One region of the Cytobacillus dafuensis genome, then DNA from elsewhere that is predicted to be linked to it. Evidence: riboswitches for the same ligand, from Rfam matches in the RefSeq annotation. Region 1 holds a riboswitch; each other region holds the start of a gene.
The links. A riboswitch is a leader RNA that binds a small molecule or an ion and turns the genes downstream of it on or off. The one in region 1 is predicted to bind S-adenosylmethionine.
Positions count from the first base shown of each region.

Region 1 (6,323 bases):
CCCTGCGGATTCAAGCAGCTTTAATGCACGTGCTTGGTTGGATGGATCGTCTGGAATGGCGATACGTGCTCCGTCTTCAATATCGTTAATGTCCTTCAGTTTTTCTGAATAGATTCCCATCGGTGCGATAAGTGTAGCCCCTATTGGTACTAAGTCCACTTTGTTTTCTTTCGTAAATTGGCTAAGGAACGCAATATGCTGGAAGGAGTTGAGGTCAATATCCCCATCCGCTAATGCTTGGTTTGGAAGAGTGTAATCAGAAAACTCAACAAGTTCAATTTCAATGCCTTCAGCTTTTGCTTTTTTCTTTAGTATCGGCCATACTTCACCGTCCGTGCCCGTAACACCGATTTTCACTTTAACCGTATCAGAACCTTTTCCTGATGTATCCTTGCTGCAAGCAGCTAGTGCCCATACTGCTGTTAGTGCTAATAAAAAGATGATGATTTTTTTCATGAGGTGATCTCCTTTTTAATATAAAATTTGTTTACTTGCGAAATCTTTATTAACGCCGCATGATTTTTCTTGATAATGTATTTCCAAACCATTGAGCGAACTGAACAAGAATGATTAGTATGACTACCGTAACGAGCATCACGCTGCCGTCAAACCGCTGATATCCATATGTCATGGCCACGTGACCGAGTCCACCTCCGCCAACAGTACCAGCCATCGCTGAAAAGTCGATCAAACTGATGGTGACGAACGTCAAACCAAGGATAAGCGGGCCAAGAGCTTCTGGAATCAGCACCGTAAAGATGATTTGAAAGGGACTGGCTCCCATCGCTTTAGCTGCCTCAACGACACCCGGGTCGATGCTCATTAAATTATTTTCTACAATCCTTGCAATTCCGAACGAGGCGGCAATCGTCATAGGGAAAATCGCTGCCCAAGTTCCAATTGTCGTACCGATAATCGCACGGGTTAATGGGCTAATGGCGACAAGGAAAATAATGAATGGGATTGGCCTTATAATGTTGATAAGAATGTTTAATGTTTGGAATAACAACTGGTTTTCTAAGATGTTTCCTTTTCTTGTGACATAAAGTAGTAAACCAATGCTAATCCCTAAGATAGAGCCAAAGATGAGTGTTGCGATGACCATAAGGATTGTCTCACCTGTCGATTCCACTATCCTTGGCCAAAATGTATTCCAATCAACTCTCATGAATTTCAACCTCCTCAATCTCTACCGTGCTTTTCAGTTCAGCAATCACGAATTCGATTGCTTGTGCATCCCCTTCAAATGAAACTAACAGATTTCCGAAGAATTTCTCCTGAAGTTCGCGAACTGAACCGTACACAATGTTAAAATGAATGCCAAACTTCTGCGTGATATGTGAGAGGATAGGATCACTTGCCACTTCTCCTTTAAAAATAACCCGATAAAGCTTTTGTCCTCCTTTTGCACGCCATTCCTTTAACAACGTATCAGACGGACGATCCTGCTGGACAGATTGGATGAACCGCTGTGTCGTCGGATGCTGTGGATTGCTAAATGTATCAAAGACAGAGCCCATTTCGATGACTGCCCCTTCCTCCATGACTGCTACCCGGTCGCAGATTGATTGGATGACGTGCATCTCATGCGTAATTAGCAGAATCGTGATACCAAGTTCTTTATTTACTTTTTTTAAGAGACGAAGAATTTCTCCTGTTGTGTCCGGATCTAAGGCGGACGTTGCTTCATCACAAATTAGAATATCGGGCGATGTTGCAAGGGCACGGGCAATTCCGACACGCTGTTTTTGACCTCCGGAAAGCTGCTCTGGGTAATCATTTGCTTTATCGCTTAGGCCGACAAACCGTAAAAGTTCCTCTACCCGTTCACTGATTTCCTTTTTCGGAGTACCTGCAAGCTTTAAAGGATAAGCCACATTACCTGCCACTGTACGGGATGTAAACAAGTTGAAATTTTGAAAGATCATACCGATTCGACGGCGCAGCTTCCTCAGATCTTTTTGGGAAAGGGTAGCGATATCCACCCCCTGTACCTGAACTGATCCGGCAGTTGGCTGTTCAAGCATATTGACAAGACGAAGTAATGTACTTTTTCCCGCGCCACTAAAACCAATAATTCCGAAAATTTCTCCTTGAGCAATAGATAGTGATACCTCCTTTACCGCCTGCACCTCCCGATTGCCGAGCCGGAACGTCTTAGCGGCTTGTTTAAACTCAATCATGTATTGTCCTCCTCGTGCTAAATTGATTCTATGCAGACAATAAGTCGCAGCCATCTACCTTCCTTTTTTTTGAACGAAAAAAAGCCCTCTTCTTTTCTCATCCGTAAGAAAAAAAGAGGGCTCCATTATGAAACCATCTCCGTTCTCATCTTCCAAATGCCTAAGGCATTTGCAGGAATTGGCACAGTGTTCATTTGTCATGAACCTGCTGCCGAGATGTCATAGGGCCTGTCCCTCGATCTCTCTGGATAAGAAAGTGATGTATTGCTATTCGATTGTTGCAAGAATTAGTTATTACTATATTTGAGTATTTATAGAAAGTCAACAACTTTTTTTAAATTTAGAACAGTCAAATTTAGCATGTATTCTTTTTTGTCAATAACCTATACTATCCAACAAGATGCTAATTTACGAAGGAGTTGTTGACTTGTGAACGCTACTAAAAATTGCGATTTTTCACCAATGAAACAGCTATTGTCAGAAAAAATACAGCAAATCACTAATGAACTCCAACAAAGCTTGGAGATACTAGGAAACGAAAACAAGTGTCTCTTAGGGAAACTAGAGGAAATAAAGGAAAAATTCATTAAAATGGAATCAGTCGCTGCTTCCTTTTACTTAAACTGTTATTTATCAGCTTTTACAGATAAATATGCAGATTTATCCATTTGTGTACAGCGGCTGTCCGATCGACGTCATGGTGCATTGATTGTGGTGGAACGCAGTGACCCCCTTGACCCTTTCATCCAAAAAGGAACGGCTATAGGAGCCACTATAACCCCTGCATTATTAGAGGCTATTTTTTACCCTGGGAACCCGCTCCATGATGGTGCTGTACTGATTCGTAATAATCATATCGTTTCAGCAGCAAATGTTCTTCCTCTCACACATGCAGTTATAGGAGAAAAGAAACTTGGCACGCGTCATCGCGCAGCACTAGGTTTGACGGAGCAAAGCGATGCTCTTGTCCTCGTTGTTTCAGAAGAGACTGGCAGAGTTTCCTTTACTTTAAACGGAAAACTTTATCCAGTTACTACAGCAGGATCTTTACCATAACCAACTTTTTTACATACAAATAAAGAATCATCCTTCAACTACATATCTGCATGGCAAAATCAGAATGAATAAAGAAAAAAACATAAAAATTATCGAATTGTTCCTTTCTCACAAACCTTTACCGGTAGCCATGCATGTTGAAATAATGTAAAGAAAAAAGGCAAAAAGGAGCTTCCAAATAGCTTAAAAGCGTTTGGAAAGCTCCTTTTTATTTTATTTAAATGAGATGGTATTTGTTTTGTGCATTTCACTCATAAAGGTTGAACCCAGCAAAAGAATCGCACCAATAATTTGCAGGTCCGTCATTTTTTCACCAATAATCATAATTGAGATCACCAGTGAAGCAAGTGGGTCAATATAGCTTAAAATAACTATACTTTGTCCTTTTAGTTTACGCATTCCTAAAAAGAAAAGATAAAATCCAATACCTGCATGGAAAAGGCCAATGTTATGAGTAAAGCAAGTGATGTCATATCGATTTGCAGCACGTTTTCCTCTCACTTCTAATTCCCACTTTCTACATGTAAATAGTCGTACATACATGTACAGTAGAATCTATTGAGGATTAGCAAGCTTTTATTGAATGCCTAAACAGTAGATTCTACTGCGCAGACATTTTTGGGGGAGAAATTGATCGCAACATAAATATCCCTCCTCGTGTGCTGTCATTATAGCATTGTGAACGAACTTCCATTACATAAGTAAATTTCTTTTCCCACAATTTCAGGTTATCTTTTTTATAAAATGGTATCATCAACCCTTATTATAAATGACCTTGTTCTCGTTACTTTCAAAGCCATCTTAGAGGATGAGGTTAGTCGTTTTTTAGTATTAAGTATGCAAAACTTTTACTATATCATCTTCCATTTTTCTAGGTTCAGTTGTTGGTGAATATCGTTCAACCACGAGTCCATTTCGGTCAACGAGAAATTTTGTGAAATTCCATTTTATATTTTTGTACAAAATACCACTCTTTTGTTCTTTTAAATAGGTATACAAAGGATGTGCGTTTTCTCCATTTACATCAATTTTAGCAAAAATCGGAAAGGTAACCCCATAATTGCTTTGGCAAAACTGTAAAGTTTCCTCAATATGATCGAATTCCTGTTTTTTAAATTGATCGCAAGGAAAACCTAAGATCTCAAGACCGTGAACTGAATATTTTTCGTAAAGTTTCTGCAGTCCATCAAACTGGGGAGTAAACCCGCACTTGCTGGCTGTATTCACAATGAGCAGAGTTTTTCCCTCATAATCCCTCAATGATTTTTCATTACCATCCGTCATTTTTACATTAAAATCGTATACCGTTCTCAAATAAATCCTCCTTACAAATAATATTCTTTAAGTTGCTTCAAAAAAGATTGATCAAAATAGATTCATTCCTAATGCAAATATAACAAATAAATTTTTAAAAAATGACTGATAAAACTTCATCCAATTAAGCTAGCTGCAATTTTCTAAACAAAAAAGGATTCGTTCCAAAAAATCCTTGAAACGAATCCTTTTTCCTCATCAGAAGTTACTTCTTACGAACCTAAGATCCTAACACAAAAAACATATATCTACTCATGCCTTCCGCCAAAAATATTGCTGCTAATGCGATATATGCAAAAGATAAAGATACTTTCTTATTTTTTGAGATGGATAAATATCCTAGAAGTCCCACTCCGATCACTTCAATAATCCAGCGAAGAGCTACCGTTCCTTGATAGCCTTCTAAAGTGGCAATAGCATTTGTTCCAGCTATCATGTTTACCTCTGGAACAACGGTTGGAAATAATGCAAGTCCAACTAGTTGGACAGCTATTCCTAAAATTGAAATAGAGAAGGAATACTTAACAAAGTGCTGTGCTAATGTTTGATTTTCCTTTTTGCGCAATATTGGTACGATCAAACTGGCAGCTAATACTGGTCCTAACACGATAGCTGTTCCAATAAAAGAAGTGTAGGTGTTAATAGAATTCCAACCGCTCACTAGCGAATTTGCATAAATGGCTCCCATGAAAAATATATCAACGATACCGATAATGGAAGCAATAAGTAATAGCCAAAGATTGACCTTTTTCTGAACAAAACCTAAAACCGTCGTTACACTAATCGCCCCTATAAAGAGTCCTGTCGCTAAAATCTCACGACTCATCCAAGAAGAACCTAAATGACGAATTGCATTCAATGCATTTTCAGGTGCTCCTAAGTGAGCAAAGGAAGCACCTAATCCAACGAGAGATAGCCCAGCAAAAACAACGAGGGGCATCTTCATCACAAGAAATGTCTGTTCTTCTCCAGTCTCAGAAATCTTTTTATAGAAAATTGCAAGCATGATCGTTCCGCCTATCGCAGCCTGCATACAAACAGTAAATATTAATAACGCCCATTCATTCACGATTGAACCCTCCTTTAGTTAGCATGTTTGTGTGGAGTAATAATAATATTTGGATTTGTAATAGAAGCACTTGGCATTCCTTTTACTTCATGAACATCACCATATTTCTTGCGCAGATCATCGATTGGTCCAACTTCGATTGCTCTCACTGGACAAGCCCCTTCACAGGCAGGTCTATCGCCTTTTTCCAATAGGTCAATACATAAATTACACTTCGTCATCTTTCCTAATTCATCATTATATTGAGGAGCACCATATGGACAATTCCATTCGCAATATTTGCAGCCAACACATTTATCATGGTCAACTGTGACTACTCCATCTTCATCTCGCTTAGACATAGCTCCTGTTGGACATCCTTTTACACACCCTGGATCATCACAATGATTACATGAGATGGATAGATAATAGGATTGAACATTATTGATAAAAGTGCCATTGTTATTCACAGTAAATGTCCCATTTTCGAATGGGTAGACACGTCTGAAATTTATACCAACCTCATTATCATTTTTGTCTTTACAAGCAATTACACATGCTTTACAACCTATACAACGAGATTGATCTATATAGAAACCAAGCTGTATTGCCATGTTTTATCCCCTCCTTTTTATGCCTTTTCAACTTCAGCTAAATTAGTATGCTGTGGATTCCCTTTTGCTAACGGTGACGGTTCTTGCGTTGTAAGTGTGTTGATGGCT
Region 1 is NZ_CP042593.1:4,295,867-4,302,189, forward strand. It holds gene FSZ17_RS20515 (MetQ/NlpA family ABC transporter substrate-binding protein) at 1-456, opposite strand, end outside; gene FSZ17_RS20520 (methionine ABC transporter permease) at 506-1,168, opposite strand; gene FSZ17_RS20525 (methionine ABC transporter ATP-binding protein) at 1,158-2,183, opposite strand; SAM riboswitch class I at 2,326-2,438, opposite strand; gene cdaS (sporulation-specific diadenylate cyclase CdaS) at 2,613-3,239, shown strand; gene FSZ17_RS20535 (DMT family transporter) at 3,453-3,740, opposite strand; gene FSZ17_RS20540 (glutathione peroxidase) at 4,071-4,553, opposite strand; gene FSZ17_RS20545 (dimethyl sulfoxide reductase anchor subunit family protein) at 4,774-5,622, opposite strand; gene FSZ17_RS20550 (DMSO/selenate family reductase complex B subunit) at 5,637-6,215, opposite strand; gene FSZ17_RS20555 (DMSO/selenate family reductase complex A subunit) at 6,233-6,323, opposite strand, start outside.

Region 2 (6,323 bases), 1.8 Mb from region 1:
TTAGAAATTTATTCTTAACTCAACTTCTTGAAGTGGGGGTCTTACAGCCCGTTAATCTGCGATCAATTGAAACTTCAAAAATGGAGTTTTACACCTCGTTAATCAGTGATAAAGAAGATGTAAAATCACTGATTAAGTCATCGGGATTTTCCAATCCGACGGATAGACGGAGAAGTCCATCCGTAATTCCTCTGCTATGTCTTTCCTTTATTGTCATTGATGCATGAGACATTTTTGCAGGGTAGGAGAGGATTGATTCAACTGCTCCTAAGCTTACGGCAAATACAGGAATTTTTATGTTTGAAACAAACTCTTTAGCTGCCTGTTCGTTTTCAAGTTCAAATGAAATGACTGCACCAGGGCCATAAGCCTGTCTCATTTGGATTTGAAATTGCGGATGATCGGCAATTCCAGGGTAATATACTCGTTTAATTACTGGATTTTTTTGTAAAAACGATGTAAGTTTCCTTGCTGATTTCATAGATTGATCCATTCTGACATGTAATGTTTTCAGTCCACGCAGAACGAGCCATGCATCCTGGACTCCTAAAATTGCACCAAAAGAATTTTGTAAAAACCCTAGTTTTTTCGCTAGTTCAGTATTCTTTACAACTGCTAAACCTGCTACGACATCACTATGACCAGATAAAAATTTCGTTGCACTATGCAGTACTAAATCTGCTCCTAAAGTAAGGGGCCTTTGCAGGGCAGGCGTTAAAAAAGTGTTATCAACAAATGTTAATGCCTCATGCTCTTTTGCAATCGAAGAAATTGCTTTAATATCAGTAACCTTTAAAAGGGGATTGGAAGGTGTTTCTACATAAAACACCTTCGTATTTGGACGAACAGCCCTCTTTACAGCCTCTAAATCGGTCATGTCAACAAATGTGTACTCAATTCCATATCGTGAAAGAACCTTCGTGACGAATCGGAATGTCCCGCCGTACACATCTTCCGTAATGATTACATGATCACCTTGTGATAATAGGAGGAAGGCAGTGGAGATGGCTGCCATCCCCGAGGAAAAAGCGAATCCATGTGTTCCTTCCTCTAACTCCGCAATAACAGATTCAAGTGCCTCACGTGTAGGATTTAAACTTCGGCCATAATCGTATTTGCCAAATGTATTGAAATCGCTCTGATGAAAGGTGGAGGCATGTTGTATGGCTACGCTAACCGCACCTGTTAATGGATCAAACTTATGCTGATTATGTAGAAGCTTTGTTTCAAATGAATAGTCATTTGCATCACTCATATCGCCACCCCCTCCATGACTTTGGCAAATGCAATTTCTAAATCATGAATAATATCTTCTGTATTTTCTATTCCTACTGAAAATCGTAATAATCGGTTACATACTCCAGTTTCAATTCTAATATCCTTTGGTATATCAGCATGAGTCTGGGTAGCAGGATAGGTAATAAAGCTCTCAGCTCCTCCAAGACTTTCAGCAAATGAAATAAGGTTAAGGCTTTGCAAAAATTGATTTATCCATTCTTCATTTTTGATCCGAAAAGATATCATTCCTCCACGTCCTGGGTAGAGGACATCCGTAACTGCATCATGACTTGATAAATAGTCTACAATTTTCTGTGCATTTCTTTCATGTCGCTCCATTCGGAGGGCAAGAGTTTTCATCCCTCTCATAAGCAACCAAGAATCGAAGGGACTAAGCACCGCACCTGTCGCATTGTGATAAAGTGTAAGCTGCTCACATAAATCCTTTCCCTTAGCAACAATCAAGCCCGCCAATACGTCATTATGTCCGCCTATGTATTTGGTTGCGCTGTGGATAACAATGTCTGCTCCTAATTTCAAAGGCTGTTGTAAAATAGGTGTATAAAAAGTGTTATCAACAATAAGTAATAAATTATGCTTTTTAGCGAACGAAGCTACTTCTGAAATATTCGTTTGCTCCATTAATGGATTTGTAGGCGTTTCAATGAATATCGCTTTTGTCTGAGAAGAAATTTCCTTAGTAAGAACCTCTTCAGAGAAAGTTCGAATATATTTGCACTGCAGCCCCCATTTTTTGAAGCCTTGTTCAAAGAGTCTATATGTACCACCATAAAGATCTTTTGACACGATAAATTCATCACCGGATTGAAAAAGTGAGAGGAGGGTATGTATAGCAGCCATTCCAGAGCTGCATGCAAAACCTTGATCACCTTCTTCAAGCTCCGCAATTGCTTTTTCCAATAAAGCCCTTGTCGGATTACCAGTACGGATATAATCGAATCCAGTTGACTGACCAATCCCTTCATGGCGATAGGCAGTTGAAAAATATACAGGAGGATTAACAGACCCTGTAGCCGTTTCACTTCGATTGCCGATTTGTGCAAGTATTGTATCAACCTTACGCATCATGAACACTCCTTAATCAAATGAGTATTTTTTGCATTGAATTTCACTTTAATAGGTTAGTAAACTTAGTTTTTTTATAGATAAAAAATAAAAAAAGCCCTCTTATAAGAAGAAGACTTTTCAAAAGAAACAGCGCCATTCTTCTTATCTTTCAAGTTTTAAAAAAACTTGCAGGAATTAGCACCTTTTCAATCATATGTGATTGATGGTTGCTGAGGCGTCACTGGGCCTTACCCTCGACCTCTCTTGATAAGAAATTCGTATTCAATTTTTTTAAACTTTACACTATTACATTCTGAAAAGTCAATCCCTTCTGATAACTATTTTTTCTATACGAATTATAGAGGCAAAAATTGTAAGCGAAGAAGAGATAAAAGTTTATTGTCTAAATATTGTAATTATTTTATCAGAATAAGTTTTTTGTTTTTACATATACGAGGGAAATTTACACTATATGTATGTTTAAAACCTTTGAATTAGTCACTTTATCGTGATAAAATTGCATTGGAAATTATTTATCCCTGAAAAATAATATTATTCTTTTAATTTACATTTTATAGTTTTTTTGGGAGAGGTTAATGAGGAAATAGGTTTTTTCCAATACAGTGATGGAGGTTTTTTTCATGAAAAAGCCATTGAATGGTGAGAGGCCTTTTGATGAAGGTTTTTATGGCCCGAACCTTGGCTATGTCATCGAGTTATATGAAAATTATTTACAAAATCCAGAATCAGTAGATCCAGATATGAGAGCCTATTTTGATACAACTGGTTCACCAATTGATGTAAAAGCGAGCTCTCCAAAAGCAGAAGCTAGCGTCTCATATACATCAGCTAATCAATTAGAAAAAACACTGGCTGTTATCCGTCTGGCAGATAATATTCGATCTTACGGTCACCGAGCTGCAGATATATATCCATTAAAGGATCATAAACCTGAAAAAAATCTTTTTGAGCTTTCTCAGTACGGTTTAACAGAGGAGGATCTTCATTCACTTCCTGCAGGTGTAATCTGTAAGGATGCGCCTATTCCTCTAAAAACTTGCTATGATGCAATTGAATATTTAAAAAGTGTATACATGGATACGATCGCTTATGAATTTCATCATGTATATGATGAAAACGAAAAAGACTGGCTTCGCAGAAAAGTTGAAACAAGCAGTCTAAAACCTAAATTAAAAACGGAAGAAAAAACGAAAGTACTTAAGAGACTTACTGAAGTAGAGGAATTTGAAAAATTCATTCACCGAACATTTGTAGGACAAAAGAGATTTTCCATTGAAGGTCTTGACACGTTAGTTCCTTTGCTTGATGAAATTGTTACTGAATCCGTTACGAATGGGACAAAGACAATCAATATTGGTATGGCTCACCGTGGACGTCTAAATGTCCTAGCCCATGTTCTTGGGAAGCCATATGAAATGATTTTTGCTGAATTTCAGCATGCACCAAATAAGGAGCTAGTTCCTTCAGAGGGTTCAATTGGCATTAGTTATGGATGGACAGGGGATGTAAAATACCATCTAGGTTTAGATAAAAAAATTATAGCTGAAAACACAACCATTGCCCGTCTAACGCTAGCGAATAATCCAAGTCATTTAGAATTTGTTGGCCCAGTTGTAGAAGGATATACACGTGCTGCTCAGGATAAGCGTTCAGAAAAAGGATATCCAGCAGTTGATTATCGTTCTGCACTTTCAATTATCATCCATGGAGATGCTGCATTTCCAGGTCAAGGAGTTGTGGCAGAAACTCTCAATCTTGGGCAGTTAACAGGCTATAATACTGGCGGCTCCATTCATATTATTTCGAACAATACGATTGGATTTACAACTGAATCACGTGACTCACGATCAACCAGGTATTCAAGTGACCTAGCAAAAGGGTATGAAATACCTATATTACATGTGAATGCAGATGATCCGGAAGCTTGTTTGGCAGCCGCAAGATTGGCATGTGAATATAGAGAAAAATTTCAAAAGGACTTCTTAATTGATCTTATCGGATACCGTCGTTTTGGTCATAATGAAATGGATGAGCCAATGACAACGAATCCTTTGATGTATAAAATTATCCATACCCATGCAACAGTCAAGGAACTTTATAGTCAAAAGCTAGTAAGTGAATCAGCAGTTACTAAGGAAGCCGTTGCACAATTGGAAGAAGACGTAATTGTTAAGCTAAAAGCTGCCTATGAAAAGGTTCCTGATAAGAAAATTGATATCGAATCAATGAATACGCCAGAAATAGTAGAAAAAGGTCTTCCAAACTTAAATACTGCTGTCCCTTTTGAAACTTTGAAAGAAATTAATCAAGATCTATTAGCGTTCCCAGAAAAATACATTATTTTCAATAAGCTTGAAAAAATATTGAAGAGAAGACTGGACGCATTAGATGGTGATGGGAAAATCGACTGGGGACATGCTGAAACATTGGCATTTGCCTCTATTCTAAAGGATGGAACACCGATTCGTTTGACAGGTCAGGATTCCGAGAGGGGAACTTTTGCCCATCGAAATATCGTTTTGCATGATAATGAAACTGGAAAATCATTTTCACCGCTTCATTTATTACCATCAGCGAAAGCATCATTTGCGATTCATAATAGCCCACTATCTGAAACTTCTGTTCTCGGATTTGAATACGGCTATAATGTTTTTGCACCTGAAACACTAGTGCTTTGGGAAGCGCAATTTGGAGATTTTGCCAACTCTACTCAAGTCATATTTGATCAGTTTATCGCTGCTGGACGTGCAAAATGGGGACAAAAATCTGGACTTGTTATGCTGCTGCCACATGGCTATGAAGGACAAGGACCAGAACATTCAAGTGCTCGATTAGAGAGATTTTTATCATTAGCTGCTGAAAATAACTGGACCGTCGCCAACTTAACATCATCTGCTCAATATTTTCATATTTTACGCAGACAGGCAGCCATTTTGAATCGTGAAGAGGTGCGACCACTAGTCATTATGTCGCCGAAAAGTTTATTACGTCATCCTCTTGTTTCTTCAAGTGGCCTTCAATTAAGTGAAGGAGAATTCCAGCCTGTACTCGAGCAGTCATTACTTGGTAAGGATGTTGAAAAAGTAACACGTATCGTCTTGGCAAGTGGAAAAATGGCCATTGATTTAGCAGATAGTCTAAAAAGTATTGAAAATAAAGAATGGTTCCATATATTAAGAGTAGAAGAAATTTATCCATTCCCGATGAATACCATTGAAGAAATATTTAACCGTTATCCAAACTTGAAAGAAATCGTATGGGTTCAGGAAGAACCAAAAAATATGGGTGCATGGTTCTTTGTAGAGCCGAGATTAAAAGCAATTACAAAAGATGGCGTTGAAGTAAATTATGTAGGAAGACGTCGCCGTTCTAGTCCTTCAGAGGGGGACCCGGTTATTCATAAGATAGAACAGGCCCGCATTATTGAAGAAGCATTAACTCGTAAACATGAAGGAGGAAAATAAGGTGGCTGAAATTAAAGTACCTGAGCTTGCAGAATCGATTACAGAAGGAACAATTGCACAATGGTTAAAGAAACCAGGTGAATTTGTTAATAAAGGTGATTATGTTGTTGAATTAGAGACAGATAAAGTTAATGTTGAAATTATCTCTGATTTTTCAGGAGTATTAAAAGAAGTTAGATTCCAAGAAGGAGATAATGTCAATGTAGGCGAAACGATCGCTGTAGTTGATGAAAACGGTGAAGCGACTGGAGCTTCTGCTCAAGCTGAACCAGTACAAGAAGAAAAAGCGCAAGCTCCTGATGAAACAGTGAAACAGCCTGAGCAAAACGCAGCACTTCAAGTAGAAAACAACGAAACACAACGCCCAATTGCTTCACCAGCTGCTAGAAAAATGGCTCGAGAAAAAGGTATTGATTTAACACAAATTCCAACCGTTGATCCGCTTGGAAGAGTTCGTGCCCAAGATGTATCTTCCTTTAACCCGCAGCAGAA
Region 2 is NZ_CP042593.1:2,492,208-2,498,530, reverse strand. It holds gene metC (cystathionine beta-lyase) at 89-1,255, opposite strand; gene FSZ17_RS11820 (methionine biosynthesis PLP-dependent protein) at 1,252-2,364, opposite strand; SAM riboswitch class I at 2,506-2,620, opposite strand; gene sucA (2-oxoglutarate dehydrogenase E1 component) at 2,988-5,831, shown strand; gene odhB (2-oxoglutarate dehydrogenase complex dihydrolipoyllysine-residue succinyltransferase) at 5,833-6,323, shown strand, end outside.
Region 2: linked by a shared signal. The riboswitch ahead of FSZ17_RS11820 (methionine biosynthesis PLP-dependent protein) and the one ahead of FSZ17_RS20525 (methionine ABC transporter ATP-binding protein) in region 1 are both predicted to bind S-adenosylmethionine.

Region 3 (6,323 bases), 260 kb from region 1:
CAGTTATGGGACCTGTATCAACTGGAATTGTAGTTAAATACGGAGCTTATTGGGGATATGCACTTGTGTTTTCTATTACTGCTGCACTATACTTAGTCGGCTCTAGTTATTTTTATATTGTTTTTAGGAACTATAATAAGACAAAAAAGGCTGCAACAGCAGCAAAAACATTTTGAATTTTATGGGAATATGACATATTTCTTGGGAAATGAAGGACAATGCTGAAAATCGTCGAGGCATTGTCTTTTTTTGCTCTGGGGTTGTCGAATGAAAAATGGAGGAGTGATTTCCTTCGATGTAGAAGTATAGAATATGAATATTGATTACTTCTAATAAAGTAAGCTTGTAACAAACTGAGGTGTAAAAATGGTTGAATTAGCAACGGCATTTATAGAAGAGGTAAAATCAAATGGACATATAAATCAATTGCTAAGGGGCAATGCTTTTTCAATCTGTATTAAGTCTGAGATTGAAGAGATACCCTTACTCTTTCGTGATGGTGAAATTACCGTACACTTTCCCGATCCTGATCAAATCTATGATGCAATCATTACAGGACCAAAAGAAAGGATTTATTCGATATTAACAGGACAAGAGAAATTAAGAGATGCGATCACTGGAAGTGGAATCACTGTTAAAGCTACATTTCGAAAAGTACTATTTTTAGAATCACTCTTTTTCTTATGTAAGGTTCGTTAGAAAATATGGTTTTAAAAAAGGTATACCTCCATAAGAAAGGCTTCGACAGTATATTCATCGCACGACTAAAAGTGAGAGCATATGCTATTTATGAGGTTGAATGAGGCGCTTGTGCTTTTTTATCAGAAATTTCAAAATTAATATTGACTGCTTATTGTTCGTATGTTAGTATCTCTTTAATAACTTAAGTGAGTAAGTAAAACTGAATATTCTTATCAAGAGAGGTGGAGGGACTGGCCCTACGAAGCCCGGCAACCGGTACATTACACGGTGCTAATTCCAGCAGAGCATTCATGCTCTGGAAGATAAGAAGAGATGATACCAACCCTCTTCTTGTGAAGAGGGTTTTTTCAACTCTTCTTTTAAGTAGTAAAAGCAGCATAAGCAAAAAAATGATTCAATGCACGAAAAGAAAAGGAGAGATAAATATGACAGAGAAGCAAAAAAACTATCGATTAGAAACACTTGGCGTACATGGCGGTCTGCAGCCAGACCCTGTAACTGGTGCAAGAGCTGTTCCGATTTACCAGAATAATGCTTACCAATTTAAAAACACAGAGCATGCAGCCAATCTATTTGGATTGAAGGAGCCTGGTTATATCTATACTCGTATTCACAATCCAACCGTGACTGTATTTGAGGAAAGGGTTGCATTATTAGAGGGTGGAGTTGGTGCATTAGCGGTAGCCAGTGGTATGGCTGCTATTACATTAGCCATTCTAAATATTGCTCAAGCTGGGGATGAAGTTGTTGCAGCATCAAATCTTTATGGTGGGACGTATAATCTTTTTGCTGTTACACTACCTAAGTACGGCATCCAAGTAAAATTTGTTGACCCAGAAAATCCTGAAAACTTTCGAAAAGCGATTAATGAGAAAACAAAAGCTGTTTTTGCAGAAACAATTGGAAATCCAAGTCTTAAAGTATTAGATATTGAAAAAGTAGCAGAAATAGCACATGAGAATGGTGTACCATTGATTGTTGATAATACTTTTGCAACGCCATATTTATGCAGACCAATTGAACATGGCGCAGATATAGTGATTCATTCTGCTACGAAATGGCTGTTGGGAAATGGAACAGCATTAGGAGGAATCATTGTAGACGGGGGGAAATTTAATTGGAATTCGCCTAAGTTCCCTGGGTTTACAGAGCCTGATCCAAGCTATCATAATCTAGTCTACAGTGAAGCGCTTGGTCCTGTTGCTTATATTATAAAAGCGAGAGTTCAGCTTCTTAGAGATTTAGGGCCTGCATTAAGTCCACAAAATGCATTCCAATTCACACTTGGTCTCGAAACCCTGCATGTAAGAATGAAAGAGCATATTGCCAATACAAAGAAAGTGGTTGAATATTTAGAAGCGCATCCAGCCGTTAATTGGGTCCTATATCCAGGAAGTGATAATCATCCAGATAAAGCATTAGCAGATAAATATTTACCAAAGGGAGCAGGATCTGTTGTCGTATTTGGTATTGCAGGTGGAAGAGAAGCGGGAGCAAAGTTCATTAATAATCTTGAACTTTGGGCGCATGTGGCTAATGTAGGGGATGCTAAAAGCTTAGTAATTCACCCTGCCAGCACGACACATCAGCAATTAGATTCTGAAGGGTTAAAAGCAGCTGGCGTTTCAGAAGACTTAGTTCGACTATCAATTGGAATCGAAAACGCCGATGATCTAATAGAAGATTTAGAACAGGCAATTGAGGCCGCAACTGGTACAGTATCGTTCATAACAACTACATCGTTATAGATAGATAATTTGTGATAAAAGGAATGTAAATTCCAAAAAATTACCGTTGACCCCTCTTCATATCCGTGATACGATATCATTCATAAATGAGAAATGCTTAATTAATGTACAGTGTTAATTGAATATAGATGCTATGCTCTTATCAAGAGAGGTGGAGGGATGTGCCCGATGAAACCCGGCAACCGTCATTTAATGAAATGGTGCCAATTCACACAAAGCTATTTATAGCTTTGGGAGATGAGAGAAAGGATATGATTACCCATGCCTTTCTGCTCATGTCAGAAGGGCATTTTCTTTTTTAAAGAATAAGTACTTATATTCTAAAGGTAAAATACAAAAGTAAAGTTTAATTTCTCATTACCATGAAAAATGGGTTATGAAGAGGGTGAAGCATAAATGATTTCAATCAAAAATGTACAGAAAATTTTTCCTTCTAAGCAGGGCCAAGTAAAGGCAGTCGATGAAGTTAATTTAGACATTAATGAAGGTGAAATATTTGGAATTATCGGCTATAGCGGGGCTGGAAAAAGTACATTAATTCGGATGTTGAATGGACTTGAAATCCCATCAAGTGGGAACGTCGTTGTTGCTAATAATGAAGTATCACTTATAAAGGGAAAAAGCTTAAGAAAAGCTCGCCAGGAAATAAGCATGATCTTCCAGCATTTTAATTTACTTTGGTCACGGACAGTACGTGAGAATATCGCCTTTCCCCTTGAAATTGCTGGTGTGCCGAAAGGGGAAAGATTAAAACGTGTCGATGAATTAATAAAGCTTGTTGGCCTCGAAGGAAGAGAGGATGCCTATCCGTCGCAGCTAAGCGGAGGTCAAAAACAAAGAGTCGGGATTGCAAGAGCATTGGCAAACAATCCAAAAGTATTATTATGTGATGAAGCCACATCGGCATTAGACCCTGAAACGACGAATGCCATCCTTGAATTATTAGTCGATATCAATAAACGATTAGGGTTAACGATTGTCCTTATTACTCATGAGATGCATGTAATCCGCAAGATATGTCATAGAGTTGCGGTAATGGAAAACGGGAAGATTGTTGAAATGGGTCCAGTAATGGAAGTGTTTAAAAACCCTAAAGCACAAATTACTAAGCGCTTCGTCCATCAAGTGACAGAATCTGAGGAAACGAAGGAAACAATACAACAAATTCTTGAATCTTATCCACATGGTCAAATCGTCCAATTGAGCTTTGTCGGCGAAGCAGTTGAACAGCCGCTTATGACCAATCTTATTCGGGATTTCAATATTACAGTAAATATTCTTCATGGGAATATTTCTCATACACAAACTGGTTCATTTGGAACATTGTTTATCCATTTAGATGGTGATGATTCTGAGATTACAAGGGCGATTGATTTCATCCATTCCAAGCAAGTAGGCGTGGAGGTGATTTCGAATGATTAATAGCTGGTTTCCAAATGTTAATTGGGAAAAGATGTGGGAAGCAACAACTGAAACACTTTATATGACAAGCATTTCGGTTATTGCAACATTTATTCTTGGCATCATTTTAGGATTATTATTGTTTTTAACTTCTAAAGGGAATATTTGGGAGAATAACGTCATTAACAAAGTAATAAGTGCTTTTGTTAACATCTTTAGGTCCATTCCCTTCTTAATCTTAATTGTCCTTTTAATTCCTTTTACGATGTTCTTACTAGGAACAATGATAGGAGAAGATGCGGCTCTGCCTGCATTAATTATCGGGGCGGCGCCATTCTATGCACGGATGGTAGAAATCGGATTGAGGGAAATTGATAAAGGTGTAATTGAAGCGGCAAAATCAATGGGGGCAAAGACAAGTACGATTATCTTTAAAGTACTTTTACCTGAATCGATGCCTGCGCTTATTTCAGGGATTACAGTAACAGCAATTGCTTTAGTCGGTTATACAGCTATGGCTGGTGTGATTGGGGCAGGCGGCCTAGGGAATCTCGCCTATCTCGAAGGGTTTCAAAGAACTAGAAATGATGTAACTCTTATGGCGACGATCATCATTCTTATTATTGTATTTATTATTCAATTTATTGGCGATTTTATTACAAATAAATTAGATAAACGATAAGGAGTGTTAGTGGGATGAAGAAGAAATGGCTATTATTCGTATTAACTTTTACAGTAGCACTAGTTCTTGCAGCATGCGGAACAAAAGAGGAAAATAATGGTGGCAGTGCAAGTGATTCAGGTAAAGAAGATACAACATTAAAAGTTGGTGCTTCCAATGTGCCACATGCTGAAATTCTTGAAGAAGCAAAACCATTATTAAAAGAAAAAGGCATTGATTTAGAAATTATCCCATTTCAAGATTATGTTCTTCCAAACAAAGCGTTAGAATCAAAAGAATTAGATGCAAACTTTTTTCAACATATTCCATATCTGGAACTTCAAATCAAGGAAAATGGATATGATTTCGTTAATGCAGGATCCATTCATATTGAGCCAATGGGTGTGTACTCTAAAAAATATAAAAGCTTAAGCGAATTACCGGATGGGGCACATATTATTATTAGTAACTCTGTAGCTGACCATGGTCGTGTATTAGCAATTCTAGAAGCTGAAGGTCTTATCAAGTTAAAAGAAGGTGTAGATAAATCAGCTGCAACTTTAGAGGATATTGCTGAAAATCCAAAAAATATTAAATTTGATACTGAATATGAGCCATCGTTATTACCGCAAATATATAATAACAATGAGGGCGATGCGGTTGTCATTAACTCAAACTATGCTATTGATGCGGGTCTGAATCCATTAAAAGATTCAATTGCTATTGAAGGAAGTGAGTCACCTTACGTTAATATTGTTGCCGTTCGTAAAGGTGATGAAAATAGTGAAAAGATCAAAGCTTTAATAGAAGTACTACACTCTGAAGATATAAAAAACTTTATTCTTGATAAATATAAAGGTGCAGTTGTTCCTGCATTCTAATTTAATGAAAACTCGCCAATAGGCGAGTTTTTTTAAATTTTAGGCATTGTTTAATAACGCTTACCATACAGGAATTATTGCATCAATTTATTTCTTAAAAAAATTTTTATACTTTCTTTCTTACGAATTCTCACAATATTTAAAGCATAATAAAGATGTAAGCGTTTTAATCAGTTTTCATCCACTTATTATGATGTTTTTTTTCCTATTTTCACCTTTGTAATTCATTTCAGTTCGGTGTAAAATCTTAACGTAAAAAAAAAATCCGAACTGATGAAAGGATTGGTTTTTATCAACCAGCTGCAATTAAATTACACACACGATATGGAAAAAGCTATGCGTGGATCCCATGGTGTTGGGTATGCATTGTATAGTCAAAAACACGAAGTAAGAATGAAAGTAGAAAAAAAGCGTCAAGAAGACTATATAAAAAGCAAGCAGATGGTTGCTGATTTCGAGAGAAAAATTCACTCATAAAAAATGAACCTATAATATAAGGAAGAAAAGGGGACTCAGCTAAGTGCTGATCTCCTTTTTTTCAACTAATAAGAAAATTAAAGATTATTAACGTACTAAAGTAAAGTGTGTATTTAAAATATCTGTTTCTTGATAATTCCCTCTTCATACATGATATTAATGGGCAAGGTTAAAATAAATAAGGTGAATTTTATGGGGTTTAATAATCAAAAAAAACTATAAATACATATACCTCTAGTTTCCACTACGAATGACTTGTTAAATAAGTGAAAGAGAGTTGCTAACACTTTTAATTTGTTATAAGATTGTAATGAGAATAAAATGAGAATAGAGGGTTGCGGCTAACTGCCGTAAGATAAAATCTTCTTTTATTGATGGAGGGTATAGTAATGGCAGGTTCAAAATTATCAATTAATGATCTTCATGTTGAAATTGAAGGCAAAGAAATATTAA
Region 3 is NZ_CP042593.1:4,040,131-4,046,453, reverse strand. It holds gene FSZ17_RS19350 (MFS transporter) at 1-176, shown strand, start outside; gene FSZ17_RS19345 (hypothetical protein) at 367-699, shown strand; SAM riboswitch class I at 909-1,011, shown strand; gene FSZ17_RS19340 (O-acetylhomoserine aminocarboxypropyltransferase/cysteine synthase family protein) at 1,128-2,450, shown strand; SAM riboswitch class I at 2,587-2,694, shown strand; gene FSZ17_RS19335 (methionine ABC transporter ATP-binding protein) at 2,847-3,872, shown strand; gene FSZ17_RS19330 (methionine ABC transporter permease) at 3,865-4,533, shown strand; gene FSZ17_RS19325 (MetQ/NlpA family ABC transporter substrate-binding protein) at 4,548-5,393, shown strand; gene FSZ17_RS19320 (YuzK family famiily protein) at 5,667-5,870, shown strand; gene sufC (Fe-S cluster assembly ATPase SufC) at 6,260-6,323, shown strand, end outside.
Region 3: linked by a shared signal. The riboswitch ahead of FSZ17_RS19335 (methionine ABC transporter ATP-binding protein) and the one ahead of FSZ17_RS20525 (methionine ABC transporter ATP-binding protein) in region 1 are both predicted to bind S-adenosylmethionine.

Region 4 (6,323 bases), 290 kb from region 1:
AAACAGGAGAAAAGATAGGGTTTCCCTCAAAATTTCCCGATTTTCGGCGAAAACAGGGAAATTAACATTATGCTTTAATAGAATTAAGCAGTTCTAGTTTCAACCCAAGCTATTTTACTTTTTTAAGTACAATAGCCTTTCAAATCTCTATTTGTCATCTCAATTATGAGGTGGCCTTTTTTTGTTTAGAAAGAATCTGTCTGGCTGCTTCTTAATCCCTTATCTCTAAGCTTCCCTTCAGCTTCTCCTTTGCACCCTTCCTCCATGCTTTGACGGCCGATACGGATACACCTTCCTTAAGGGCGATTTCCTTTACTGTTAATTGATAAATACAAGTGTACAAAACCCATTTCTTCTGATTATCCGTTAACCCCTCGCAATAGGATAGAAGAAATTTCACTTCGAAGGGCTGTTCAAGAGAGTTGTCCTCGATTCCCTCCCAATACTCCTCCTTAGCGTATACACTTCTTTCATCGTGTTTATTTTGCCTCGTCATCTCGGACAAAAATCTGCCCTTAATATAGGCGTAGGCAAAGCTAGTAAACTCTCCTTTTTCTGGATCGAATCGTTCATTAGCCTCCCATAGAGCAATCCTCCCAATTTGGAAAAATTCATCCTTGTTCTTGTAAATATGCAGCCTGTTCATGATTTTATGAATCATTGGTCCGTATTGTTTTACTAATTGCTCAAAGCCCTCCATTTTAAAAAAATCCTTTCGTAGAGCGCGCTTGCTATTGTATTCCCGGGTGCCTTAAACATAACCGAGACGGAGGAATCCAGGCTAACAGTCGAATACGTGAATATTCGCCTTTTCATGGTCGATTTTCGCAAAATTTGCCTCAAATCTCTCTGTACAGATCAAAAAAAAGGGAAATTCGCAAAAAAACGTGCAATTTAAATCAAAATTTAAATTTTCCAATTGTTCACATAATTGTAATATATTTCTTTAAATATTTCTGGTATGATGGATTTAGATCAAATTAACTACATCTTTTGTCCTACTTCATATTAAATTTTAAAAATGAGGTGTAGGGAAATGTATTTATTAAAGCATTATCTTGTCAATCAGGAGACATCATTGATTAAGGGTGAGTACAATCAGTACGGGAAGCTTTGTTCGAGGATATTGGAAGGGAGAAAGACATTTCTAGTCGAGTGTTCGCCAATCAAATTGCTTGATGAAACATTAAAATTCAATGGCTTCGATTACAAGGGTGCTACGATTGGCGCGAAATCAATTCTTCGAAAAAACAGTATGTGCCCGATTGTTCTGAACCAAGCATTAGGCATTTGTATGTTCCCAATTAATTCTCCTGATAAGCACGACAACATTTGGTTTAACCCCGATCATATTGTACAAACCTTCCCCTATGGCAGTAAGACAGATGTAGAATTAAGTAATGGCGTTATCATTCGAGTCAACTTAACATTAACCACTTTTAACAATAAACTTCAGGTTGCCCATCAATACAGAAAAATCACCCACAATAGAGGCAGACTCACCATGACCATGATTCTGGAAGCAAAAAAAGAGCCAGTCGTCATTAAAAAAGAAAAGGGCCATTATAATTTTGACAAAATGAAGAGGGATGATGATTAGTTATCCATTTCAACTTTTGTATTGACGAGACCCTATGAAAAAGATATGATAATAAATAATTTCATAATTGCAAATCTTCTTATCAAGAGAGGTGGAGGGACTGACCCTGTGAAGCCTCGGCAACCAGCATCCATATGCCACGGTGCCAATTTCAGAGGAATGATCACAATTCCGAAGATGAGAAGGTGGAACGGATACTGTAATGTTATTCATCCTCCCCTTCTGTCTTTCTATGCAGAGGGGGTTTTTTGTTTTTCCATTTTTATTTTTCAAACAAAAACAGGAGGAATGAGTTATGTCAGCTATTCATATTGCCTTATTAGGATACGGTACTGTTGGGAAGGGTGTGTATCAGACCGTTCAATCCCATCAGAAAAAGCTTCAAGCTATTTTTGGAAAAGAAGTGAAGATTTCTGCGATTCTCGTAAAAAATTTAGAAAAGCACCACTCGCCAGATGATGATGTTATTTTAACAGATGATTTTGATAAGATTTTTTCATTGGAAAAGCTTGATATCGTCATTGATGCGATTGTTGGAAAAGAGCCGTGCTTTTCCTATTTACAGAGGGCCATTAAGCGGGGCTGTCATGTGATCACGGCGAATAAAGAAATGTTTGCCCATTATGGAAGTCAATTAAAACGGTTAGCTAACGAGCATGGCGTTACACTCAGCTTTGAGGCAACTGTCGCCGGTGGGATTCCTGTCATCCAAACGCTAAAACAATTACTTAATGTCAACAATATCAAAAAAGTACAAGGCATTCTTAACGGAACTTCTAATTTTATTTTGACAAAGATGAGGGAAGAAAACGTACCATTTTCGTCAGCCTTAAAGCTCGCTCAGGAAAAAGGCTATGCAGAAGCTGATCCGACCAATGACGTCGAGGGATATGACGCCTTTTACAAAGCCGTGATCTTAAGTGAGCTTGCATTTGGGGAATCGCCGAACTGGGGTGAGTCGATTAGAGAAGGTATTCGGGGAATTACGCCTGAACAGATTGAAATCTTTTCATCATTAGGATTCCGATTTAAGCATGTAGCTTCGATAGAACGAACTGCTGATGGTGTTCAATGCGCCGTTAAGCCAGTGCTTGTGAATGAACAGCATCCATTTTACCATGTAGAAGGAGTTCAAAATGCCGTGTCCATTGATGGCGATATTGTTGGAAATATCAGCTTACAAGGACCGGGTGCAGGAATGTTTCCGACCGCAAGTGCCATTCTAGAGGACTTAGTTCATATTAATCGAAAAAGCGTATCTCCTATATTTACCGAACAGAAGCCAGATGGAGATGAGGCATCCACTGTGTCCTTTTGGGCAATCGGCGGGGATGTGAATGCCTCCATCTTACCCACACCTATTCAAGTAATCGAAAGAATTCATCCAAATGTTTTATTAGTTAAAGCACCTGAAGAAACAGTGTACGCGATTCATTTGCCGAATGTTCATGTCTATCAAATTCTTGGGGATGTGGTGTATAAGGGCTTGGTTGTTAGTTAGGTTTTTTTTGAAAACTTGATTTTGATTTTTTCTCTTTTTACAGGGCTATAGAGACGGATTTATGTGGGTTCTCCTTATTCTTGGCTTCATTATGAGCGAATGTGGACACGGGGGCAGGATTTCCTCCTTTCCTTGGCTTCTTTCGAGGTCAATGTGGACACAGGGGCAGAATTTCCTTCTTCCTTGGCTTCTTTCGGGCTCAATGTGGACACGGAGGTGGGATTTTCTTCTTTCCTTGGCTTCTTTCGGGCTCAATGTGGACACGGGGGCAGAATTTCCTTCTTTCCTTGGCTTCTTTCGGGCTCAATGTGGACACGGAGGTGGGATTTTCCCCTCTCCTTGGCTTCATTACAAAGAGAGCTATCCCCTAATTTGAATTATAAACCGATTTATGCGACGGCCCATGTCGAACAAAAATAACAAGGTGCGACATAGCATAAAAGGCCAACACTCATCGTGATGGCCTTTTCCATTGCTCTATATTCTCTTAAGAAACTATTTTTCCATCATTAATTTCAAGATCAATTCATCGGTTTGCCTTGTTCCTTCATTTCCTAGCTGGCAGAAGGCTTCGATGCTTTTTTCTACGTCATCGTGAATAAATCCGTCTGTGGATTGTATTTCTTTATGGTTCAATGCCAGTAAAGCCGATTGGACTGCTACGTTTGAACAGGTTGAAACCTTCATGGCACAGCCAGCCTTCGCACCATCACAGATCATTCCGGACACATTGCCAATTGTATTTTGAACTGCTGCCTTTACTTGTTGAAGGGAACCATCCAGCAAATAGACAATAGCCGCACTTGCCCCCATTCCCGCTGCCGTGACGCCACATAAAGCTGACAGACGGCCAAATTTAGATTTAATATGAATCGTGACAAGGTGGCTTAGTGCGACGGCACGAAGCATTTTTTCTTCAGACACCTGGAGCTTCTCTGCCGCAGCGACGACAGGAAGGGTGACCGCTATTCCTTGATTGCCGCTTCCTGTATTGGCCATAACCGGCAGCGTTGAGCCTGCCATTCTTGCATCTGAACCAGCAGCAGCTAATGACATAGCAGCCGTTGCTAAATCATCTGATAAGATCCCCTTTTTCACATTGTCCTGTATGGTTTTTCCAACATTTAAGCCGTAATCGCCTGAAAGTCCTTCCATTCCGATTACACGATTTAACTCAATGCTTCTTTTAACAAGGCCGAAATTCTTTACATCTGTCTGCAGAACCCATTCATAAATTTCATCAATGGTGAGTTGCTCCAAATCTTCCTCAGCCGTTTGAATGCCAATATTCTCGCATCCACCGAGGAAAATAGCTTTGCCATCCACTTCAATTAATGTGATATTACTATGATTATCAGAGATCACAACCTTCGCATTCTGTTGGTCCGTCTGAACGATCACCTCAATATAAAGCCTTTTCGGTGAATCCGCTTGACTTGCTTTAACCTTTCCCTCTTCAATCAACTTAAAGGCTAAAAGCTCATCTTCCTTTGTAAGACCATGCAGCACTTCTAGTTTTTTCTCCGAGTTGCCTGCAACTGCTCCAAGTGCAGCAGAGAAATCTAAGCCTTTACCAGTCATCCCAGGAATGCCGACTGATTTTGCGTTTTTAATAATATTCCCGCTTGCCTTTACTTGAATTTCTTGTATGACTCCGCTCACATAGCTCTTCGCTGTCGCAGCTGCTAGCGCAATCGCTACTGGCTCCGTACAGCCAAGTGCCACTACTAACTCTTTTTCTAAGATAGTTAATATTTTGTCCTTTTGCATTTGGTTCTCCACCGCCGTCCATCTATTTATAAGTCTCATTTTGTTTTTTTATAATTTTGATAATTACTTTACTTACATTATCTCTTTTTCACTTCAATTTCAATGGACTGATGAAAAGATCATTTCCGACGACAAATTTTTTTACACAAAAATAAAACCTCCTTAGCCATATAGAATTAGGAGTTGAACCTAATTCTTTGAACAAAGAAGGTTATCTGTAACAGATTATATTATAAGACTCATACAAAGAATTATTCACCAAAGGCCTGAGGAGCTTGTTCTACTTTTACATAATAATGTAGGATTGCTTGTACAATTAAACCTCCTCATATATTATTCTTCCAATCAAATAATAATAGTAGATGAAGTAACTGTAGAGTAAAGCCCTGCGTACATTGGACACCTACTGCTCAATGTGCATGATGAATAAGTGTGGCTGATTCAATTAAGAAAATTTTTGATTTTATAGAGGATATTCGAAAAATAATGCGAATTTATTAATAATAAATATCGTTAAAATCGTAGTTTTTTGAAAACTCATGCAATTTCACCTAAATAAATTATTTGTGATAATATCATTGTAGAGAGAGTTGAAAAGAGGGATATTATGAAACTAGATGGATATTTATTCGGTGAGATGCTTCAATCCTTTCGCCAGTTTAAAAATTTGACTGTAGAAGAATTAGCAGAAGGTATTTGTACAGAGGAAGAATTAATATCTTTTGAGAAAGAGAGAGCATATCCAACTCTCGATGTTCTTTACAAAATTGCTATCAAGCTCGAGGTGGAGTTAACACACTTCCTTGATATTGCATCAAAATCAACGGTTAGCTATCCAAATGCCGTTATCCAAATCATTGAAAAATATAAAAGAGAACGCAATTATGAAGCTATCAACACGATCGTTCAGCAAGAGAAGAGCAATCCTCTATTCAATCAAAAACCATTAAAGCAGTATTTGATGTGGAATCAAGGGATTTGTGCATTTTATTTAGATGGAAATCCAGATAAAGCATTTGATACCCTAAGCAAGGCAATAGCCATAACGAATCCTAGAAGAAGTTCCCTTTCAGAAAGGGAGATAGAGATATTGATTAGTATCGGAATTATCTTTTATGAAACACAAAATTACCGAAGTGCAATTACCATTTTTTTGGAAGCATTAAATAACATAGAGAAGCTGCCATACATCAAAAATATGAAAGGGAAATTAAGAATATTATTTGGGTTATCACAAGCATTAACAGAAATAGGGGAATATAAAGAATCACTTACTTATTGCCATAAGGGGCTTAATCTTTGTATTAATGAGGAATTACTTTATCTTTTAAATGAATTTCATTATCAAATTGGTGAAAACAACATCAAAATGGGTGAAATTGAAAAAGGAAAAGAATACTTAGAGGAGTGCCTCCACCTCTTAAAGTTAGAAAGAAAAACAAAAATTCAAAA
Region 4 is NZ_CP042593.1:4,590,791-4,597,113, forward strand. It holds gene FSZ17_RS21735 (sigma-70 family RNA polymerase sigma factor) at 212-700, opposite strand; gene FSZ17_RS21740 (competence protein ComK) at 1,037-1,600, shown strand; SAM riboswitch class I at 1,677-1,784, shown strand; gene FSZ17_RS21745 (homoserine dehydrogenase) at 1,896-3,101, shown strand; gene FSZ17_RS21750 (L-cysteine desulfidase family protein) at 3,597-4,871, opposite strand; gene FSZ17_RS21755 (helix-turn-helix domain-containing protein) at 5,479-6,323, shown strand, end outside.
Region 4: linked by a shared signal. The riboswitch ahead of FSZ17_RS21745 (homoserine dehydrogenase) and the one ahead of FSZ17_RS20525 (methionine ABC transporter ATP-binding protein) in region 1 are both predicted to bind S-adenosylmethionine.